Regions from separate parts of the Acinetobacter sp. YWS30-1 genome, predicted to be linked through region 2. Evidence: riboswitches for the same ligand, from Rfam matches in the RefSeq annotation. Region 2 holds a riboswitch; the other holds the start of a gene.
The links. A riboswitch is a leader RNA that binds a small molecule or an ion and turns the genes downstream of it on or off. The one in region 2 is predicted to bind cobalamin.
Positions count from the first base shown of each region.

Region 1 (4,221 bases), 220 kb from region 2:
AGTGTCGCCCATATTCTGAATATTTGTGAAAAGCTTAACAGATGGATTTAGATTCCAATGAGCATTGAAATCTGCTGTCATATAACCTGGATTATCATGTTTGTAGTCCCAATCTTTGGAACTAGATTTTGCATTTAAAGACAAGCCCAAGCCATAGTTTTCATTCGTCATACCTACAGTTACAGTAGCATGGTGACGTGGGCGACGAACGAGATCACGATTATCTGAGTCATCTTTAGGTTGAACATAGCTATATGATAGACGTGTATAGAATTGATCAGCTTGCCATTTCAATGCTGATTCAAATCCTGTCAGAATCGCTTTTTTAATGTTTTGATTTTCGCCTGCTTTATAGGTGATCAAGTTTTCAATTTCATTACGATATAAGCTAAATTCAGAGCTAAAACCATGTGAATAATTTTGATTTAAACCAATTTCATATGAAATGCTTTCCTCTGGTTCTAAATTTGGATTACCTGATGAGCTGTATAAATCATTTGCACTTGGTGCTCTAAAAGCAGTACCGATATTGGTATATACACTTGTATCTGATGTAAGTTTATAACGAAGTGCAGCTTGACCTACAGTATGTTCGCCAAACTGCTTATTATCTTCTAAGCGAATACCCAATTGAGTATTCAATTTATCATTATTAAATTGATGTTGAACATAATATCCATTTGAATCTAATGACGTATTATATTCAGTTCCATAACTTAGACTATTAACATCTGATTTGTTAATCGTTCCACCAATTAATATATTTTGATGCGGTGTTAGCTTCCATCGAGCATTCAGGTCATATTCTTGACGTTCATTTAAAGTGTAGTCAATTTCTGAGCCAACATAGGTAGAATTCCAATCACCTGTAATTTCATCTTGTACCCAATTATATATATCAGTTAAATCATTTTGGACAAGGTTGTCTTCAAATTTAGAGTAGCGCGCATTAAGCTCCCACTGATCATTTAATTTGAGTGCACTCTTTGCAGTGAATAATTTATTTTCAAAGTTATGAGAGCGTTGTGCACCATAATCATCGTATTGGCTTGAGCCTTGATTTTCACTGTATTCGATACTTGCGTTGTATTGGGCTTTATCAATGCCTAATTTGGTGGTAAAACCTTTTTGATCAAAACTTGCTTTGGGGGTGTTGGGAATATCTGTGACAATCGTACCATCAGTTTCAAGGCGTTGACCGCGGATTTGAGTATAGATCCCATTTTCTGCTAAATCAGCCCCAACTACAGATTTATACGTTTTATTTTCACCGATTTCGCCTGTAACAAATCCACCCGACTTTTTAGGGGCTTGGGTAATGATTTGAACAACACCGCCAATCGCATCTGAGCCATAAAGTACAGAGGCAGGACCTTTTAATACTTCAACTTGTTTAATATCAGTGGTATCAATAAAAGCCAAAGATGCTGCGTTAGATGTTGCTGTGTTAAGTCGAACACCATCACGTAATACGAGGGTATGATCTGATTCAGTACCACGTAAAAAGATCGATGATTGTTGACCAATACCTCCTGCTTGAACCATGTTGATAGATGCATCATTCTTTAATAGTTCTGGAAGTGATGTAATCGATGATTGCTCAAGAATTGCAGGCTCAATAATCGAGATGCGTGCAGGGACATTTTCAATGTTTTCTGCAGAACGAGTTGCTGTAACCACAATCGTATCTAAAGAAGCTTGAGCAATTTTTTGCTCGTTAGCAAAAACAGATGAAGTAAAACCCAACGCAAGTGCGATCGCACCTACCAAGGCAGTAGGTTGAAATGGAATAGACATGAGATGTGCTCCATACATTCACTCCCCGTGAATGATTGAGTTAAAGAACACAACAAGCAGGTATCCGGACTTAAATGCAGTATTGAAACATACTTACTTATCCACCTTCCCACATATTGATGCAGTGGTGTAAATCCTGAAGATTTATAAAGACAAGCTTTTCATTTTTTACCGTTGCGGGGGCAGCGTTGGATTTGCACCAACTTCCCTAAAGCCTTAAGGCCTTGACTCGTTGCAAATTGTGGCAAGTATAAAGTCTGCTTATGACTTAAACAATCAAGATCAAGAATAATCCGTATGAACTTTACGCAAGATCGATGATTTGCATTACAATGATTCACCCCAATCTCATAGATTACTTGATATCTTGGTAAATCAGAGCCAACACTATATGCGAACCCGTGCCAAAATCTGTGGAATCACCCGAGTTGAAGACGTCCAAGCTGTTGCGAATGCCGGCTGTGATGCCATTGGATTCGTGTTCTATCCACCGAGCCCACGTAGCGTGACTCAGGCACAAGCTGAAGTGCTGGTCAAAGCAGTGCCAGCTTATATTCAAGTGGTTGGCTTATTTGTTAATAGTACGGCAGATGACATCCAGGACATTTTAAAAACTGTTCCGCTAGATATTCTGCAGTTCCATGGTGATGAAAGCCCTGAACAATGTCAGGTTATCGCAAAGCAGGTTGGGCGTCGCTGGTATAAAGCGATTCAGGTCAAACCTGATCTGGACGTAGTCGCTGAGATTCAACGTTATCAGACAGCAGGGGCCAGCGCAGTACTGTTAGACGCATGGCATCCTGATTTAAAAGGTGGTACCGGCCACAGCTTTGACTGGAGCACCTTTCCTCAATTAGATATTCCCTTGATCCTGGCTGGGGGCTTAAACCCGGACAATATCGAGCAAGCAATTCACACCACACAGGCTTATGCTGTTGATGTTAGTGGTGGTGTCGAATCCGCAAAAGGTATAAAAGACCAACAACTCATAGAACGCTTTATGCAAGGAGTCCATCGTGGATCAGCAAAGTACTAATCACAACAAGCCCGTGATTGACTATACCCAATTCCCGGATGAGCGTGGACATTTCGGTATCCATGGCGGGCGTTTTGTGTCAGAAACTCTGATGGCGGCTTTACAAGATCTGGAAAAGCTTTATTTCCGCATGAAAGATGATGAACAGTTTCTGGCAGAATTCGACCGTGATCTAGCCTACTACGTAGGTCGTCCTAGTCCTTTATATCATGCTGAGCGATGGTCTAAAGAGTTGGGTGGTGCGCAAATTTACTTAAAGCGTGAAGATCTGAACCATACTGGCTCGCATAAAGTAAACAACACGATTGGTCAGGCTTTACTGGCTAAGCTTTCAGGTAAAAAACGCATTATTGCAGAAACTGGTGCCGGTCAGCACGGCGTGGCGACTGCAACGATCGCAGCACGTTTAGGCCTAGAATGTGTGGTATTCATGGGTGCTGAAGACGTGAAACGTCAGGCGATGAACGTTTACCGTATGCGTCTGCTGGGTGCAACAGTTGTCCCTGTAGAAAGTGGCTCTAAAACATTAAAAGATGCCATGAACGAGGCAATGCGTGACTGGGTCACCAATGTTGACTCAACTTATTATGTGATTGGTACCGTGGCAGGTCCACATCCATATCCACAATTGGTTCGTGACTTCCAGTCCATCATTGGCCGTGAAGCACGCCGTCAGATTCAGGAACAGGCAGGTCGTCTTCCAGATGCATTGGTTGCTTGTGTCGGTGGTGGTTCAAATGCAATGGGCTTGTTCTATCCATTCCTGAACGATCAGGATGTGAAAATGTATGGTGTTGAAGCCGCAGGTTTAGGGATTGAAACTGGCAAGCACTCTGCACCACTGAATGCGGGTCACGTCGGTGTACTGCATGGTAACCGTACTTATCTGATGTCTGATAAAGAAGGCCAGATCATTGAAACGCATTCAATTTCTGCCGGTCTGGATTATCCGGGTGTAGGTCCGGAGCACAGCTTCCTGAAAGATATGGAACGCGTGAACTATGTACCGATCAATGATCAGGAAGCGTTACAAGGTTTCCGTGATCTAACCAAGATCGAAGGGATCATTCCTGCGCTTGAAAGCTCACATGCGATGGCTTATGTCACTAAACTTGCCCCAACCATGGACAAGGATCAAATCATTATTGCGACCGTTTCTGGTCGTGGTGATAAAGACTTGATGACTGTTGCCCGTATTGATGGCGTAGAAATGGTTGAGATGTAAAATTTTCTCCGATCCCTCTTTTTCAAAGAGGGGTGAAAACCCTCCTATCTAAAAGGAGAGTAAGGTGGATTAAAAAAATCGTATTGAAGCTATTCAGTACGATTTTTTTATTTTTATAGATAAGAAAATTTTTAAAGATGAAGAGGAAGGATCAATCTGGCTG
Region 1 is NZ_CP114606.1:546,058-550,278, forward strand. It holds gene O4M77_RS02540 (TonB-dependent receptor plug domain-containing protein) at 1-1,797, opposite strand, end outside; cobalamin riboswitch at 1,835-2,045, opposite strand; gene O4M77_RS02545 (phosphoribosylanthranilate isomerase) at 2,189-2,833, shown strand; gene trpB (tryptophan synthase subunit beta) at 2,814-4,058, shown strand.
Region 1: it holds a riboswitch for cobalamin, as region 2 does, so the genes downstream of both, O4M77_RS02540 (TonB-dependent receptor plug domain-containing protein) here and O4M77_RS03505 (TonB-dependent receptor domain-containing protein) in region 2, are expected to answer to the same signal.

Region 2 (4,221 bases):
TATTATTACATGAGCTTTGACTGAAGGATTTTCACGTATAAATGAAGATCCCTCAGTTTCCAATACGAATTATTATTTCATCGCATAACGCAAGGTCACCCAAGCAGTACGACCATCTTGACGATAAACATCACCGTTCCAAGAGTTGTTGGTGTAATACTCTTTATCAAACATATTTGCTAATTTAGCTTGTACACTAAATTCAGGTGTTACTTGGTACGCTACACGCACATCCGCGATTGCAAAACCTGCTAATTTTGCTGTGTTTAGCGCATCTGTATAACGCTTTTCTTCTGCATGTACCGAGCCACCAATTGTCCAATCTTCAACTTTATAATCGAGACTCGCATTAAATAATTGTGCAGGTTTAAATGTTAGCTGTTTACCTTTAGCATTTGGATTTTGATTCTCCGGATCTTGGTAGGTATAGTTTACATTCCATGATAAAGCATCAAAATTTTGCCCCAAGCTGAGTTCAATACCTTTAATTTTTGCTTGACCGTTATTTTGGTTGGCAATCAGGTTATCAATTTTGTTTACAAAACCAATAAGTTCCCAATCTATTAACTGCGAGCCTTTGAATCCAATTTCAATATTTTCAGATTCTTCAGGTTCTAAGTTTGGATTCGCCCAACCAGGATAGTAAAGATCATTAAATGTTGGTGAGCGGAAAGCCGTTCCATAAGACATATAAGCATTATAGTAATCATTAAATTGATAACCTAAAGCAATATTTCCTGTCGTATGCTGTCCAAATTGCTCATTATCATCCGAACGTAAAGCAGCTTGTAAATTTACTGCATTAAATTGACCGATATATTGTGTAAACAAACCAATGTTATTACGTTCTTTTTCATCATAGTCGGTTGAACTGGTTACTTTATCATTTAGATAATCAACACCTGCCACCAAGCTATGATTTTTATTAAATTCAATCGTGTTTAACCATGAAACAGTTTGTTTTTCTGTATCAAACTTACCGGTTGTTTTCTTTGAATCGAAAGTCTCGTACTTATCTTGGCTAATGCCAACATTGAATTTACTTGTCCAAATATCATTTGGAGTAAACGTTAAGCCAGCACCATATACATTCTGTTGAATCTCATTTTCAGGATTCACTCCACCATCATACTCAGCTTCCCCTTGAACATGTAAAGCATTGACTTCGATAGCGAAGAGTTCATTGAATTGATGACCCGCTTTTAAAGATGCAGAAACATTCTTATAGCCATCTTTATCTTCTTCGGTTTTTGACGTAAGAACATCTAGACCTTGCGTTTTTAGGCCAGCTAAACTCGCACTCATCCAGGTATTCTCTTTACGGATATCAACACCCACATTCGCATCATAAGTTTCGTGTGATCCATATTTTAATGATGCGTAAGGTTTAATACCGTCTGCAGTACCTTTACGTGTATAAATTTGAATAACGCCGCCTACAGCTTCAGAACCATACAAACTAGAACGTGGGCCACGAACAACTTCGATACGCTCAATTTGATCAATTGGTAGATGTTCAATTGCTGTTTGACCAGTTGTTGCTGATGCTAGTTTTTGCCCATCAACCATAACCAATACAGCATTGGAGTTTGTACCGCGAATTGAAAGACCCGTTGTCTGACCTAATCCACCTGTATTGACATAACTAATACTAGGAATCGTACGTAATAAATCTTGTAAAGAGCTAAACTGTTTACGTTCAATTTCTTCACGTTCAATCACTGTTACAGCAGCTAACGTATCAGTATTTGCTTGCTCAACCAAGTTAGCAACGACATTAATTTTAGGAAGTTGGAAAACAGTTTTTTCTGCTGCCATTGCCATAGACAATGGAGATAAGACTAACAAACCACCTAAAGCGATTGTATACATTTTATTCATGATATACCCCAAAATTTCGCACCGCCCGTGCAAATATAAATGTGAAGCGCGCGGACGGATTTTGGGTAAGCAATACCAACTCAATATAATAGAAGTATGCAATCCCTTCTTTAACGCCCGCCGCATTAGTTAGGTTATGCAACAGGCCGGTCTCCGGACTTAAGGATATTGAAATAACCTATTCACCGTTGCGGGGGCAGTGTTAGCTTACAATTTGAATTGTACTAACTTCCCAGTTTCACTTCTCTATAGAAGCACCTGAAGCAGGTGCAGAGACTAAAACTAAGTCCTTGCTAAGTCAAACTGTTTCTGATTATTCGTATTACTCTCATAAAGCTAAATTTTCTAAGGAATATAGGAAGTAATAATATTTAAGGTCAACTTAACCTCCATATCTAATTAAAAGATGTCTACAAAATTGGTGGCTATTCACTCACTAGAACTCAACCCTATCAATTTCTATCTAATATAAGTTATTGAATTATCTATTATTCAATTACTTGCATATGATAGTTTGTGATAGCCATTAAAAAAAGTGTGGCAAAAAATGTGGCAAAGATTTATTTAGCTTAGAACTAATAAATCTTAAGTTTGCATAACCTTTTCATAGAAACAGACGTTCTTTCTTAGAAAAGTAGCTAATCCAATTTCTCCCAAAATTTCGACATGTCTTCTCATTCAATTTGAAGAGAAAAGGCTATTTTCCTAGAAAATAGCCTTTTTTATATACTAATTTATCTAAGTTAACATTTGATGTTAGTCAATAAAGCATACATAATTGAAATTTCAATACCTATTTATTTAAAATTTATAAGATATTTCAATAGCCTTAAACTCGCCCAACAATCTGATTAATGATTAAATTTTACAAAATAATTTCACATTAAAACATATACTTAAGCCCTAATTGAGCTTGTATATCATCAGAATTTTTCGCATTTCCTGCTACATCACCAAACATATTCCATTTAGAGTTGTTTGTTAGATAGTTGAATGTAATGCCATACAAGAAGTAATCCTTGTCGTAAGCAGGTGCTTGGTAGCTCACACCAACAGTATTATCTACGTTTGATGCCAAGCTAACATTTGGTAAAGAGCGATCTACCGCATTAGCATATTCACCATAACCACCTAGCGCCAAGTTTTTAGTAACTTGATAGTCGAATCGAACACCTACGTGCAGTTTATTTTCTTTAGCTGTTACATCATCAACAGTAACACCCATTTCACTAGATTCATTAACCTTGTCCAAAGTAACACTGTTAAAGCTTAGTGCAGCATATGGGGATACAGACCATTGATTGTTAATGAAGCTATAACCTACTTCACCGTATACACCATACTTATCTAAATCAGATTTAGCATTGCTTTGCTCTGAATCCACACCGTTTGTTACGCTACGTTTAAATTCAACATCACCAAAACCATATTGAGCATTAGCTGCGAAATACAAGTCTGATGCGGTATTCCATTTACCATAAACACCAAAGGTAGTCAGGTCAGTTTCACTTGTACCATTTGATTCTGAAAACTTAGAGTCATCTTTGTAAGTTGAAACATAAGCACCTAAAATCGCATTATCAGCCACTTGGAAATCCGAACCAGCGGTCAAAGTTGAGATTTCTGAATCAACCTTATCCCATCCTTTAGCTTTTGTAGAAGTCTCCTGATAAGCGCCATTTACCCACGCACCTGTTACACCTTGTTTAGATACTTGGAATGCACGTTGAGCGACTTGCGCATTGGTCATTGCATCGTTGTGCAATAATACAGATGGTGTTTCCGCAAATAACGCCCCCGCATTAGTATTCAAGACAGCTTGTGCTTGCTCAGCAGTCACCGCTTGCTGTACTTTCGCTACATAGCTGGTTAATTCAGTTGATTCACCATTCACAGCTTGCGCATTCGCTTTAGCCATAAGTTGGTTAACTAAATCACCAGAAGCATTAGACAGACCACCGTTCAAAGTACCTGCTACTTTAGCATCTTTTAACTGAACATCTACTGAATAAGTATTAGCATCCTTAGTGGTTTCACCGACTTGCAAGAATGCACTCTTAGCAGTAACCGTATCAAAATCACCTGTAATAGAACCTGCTTTAATTACATCATGTTTACCAGCAGTAACCATTTTTTGATCTTGAGCAGTAACTTCTAACGCACCATCTAGATTAGCAACACCAGTAACAGTTAAATAGTGTTCCAAGCCATACACTAATTTTGCTTGCTCATACTGATTGTAGTCACCAGCGATAGTTAAGCGACCTTTTTCCGTTGAAACAGTACCACCATTATCAACAGCACCAACCTTACCAGCACCTGTTAATAAACCTGTGCTAT
Region 2 is NZ_CP114606.1:762,053-766,273, reverse strand. It holds gene O4M77_RS03505 (TonB-dependent receptor domain-containing protein) at 73-1,881, opposite strand; cobalamin riboswitch at 2,008-2,158, opposite strand; gene O4M77_RS03500 (autotransporter domain-containing protein) at 2,765-4,221, opposite strand, start outside.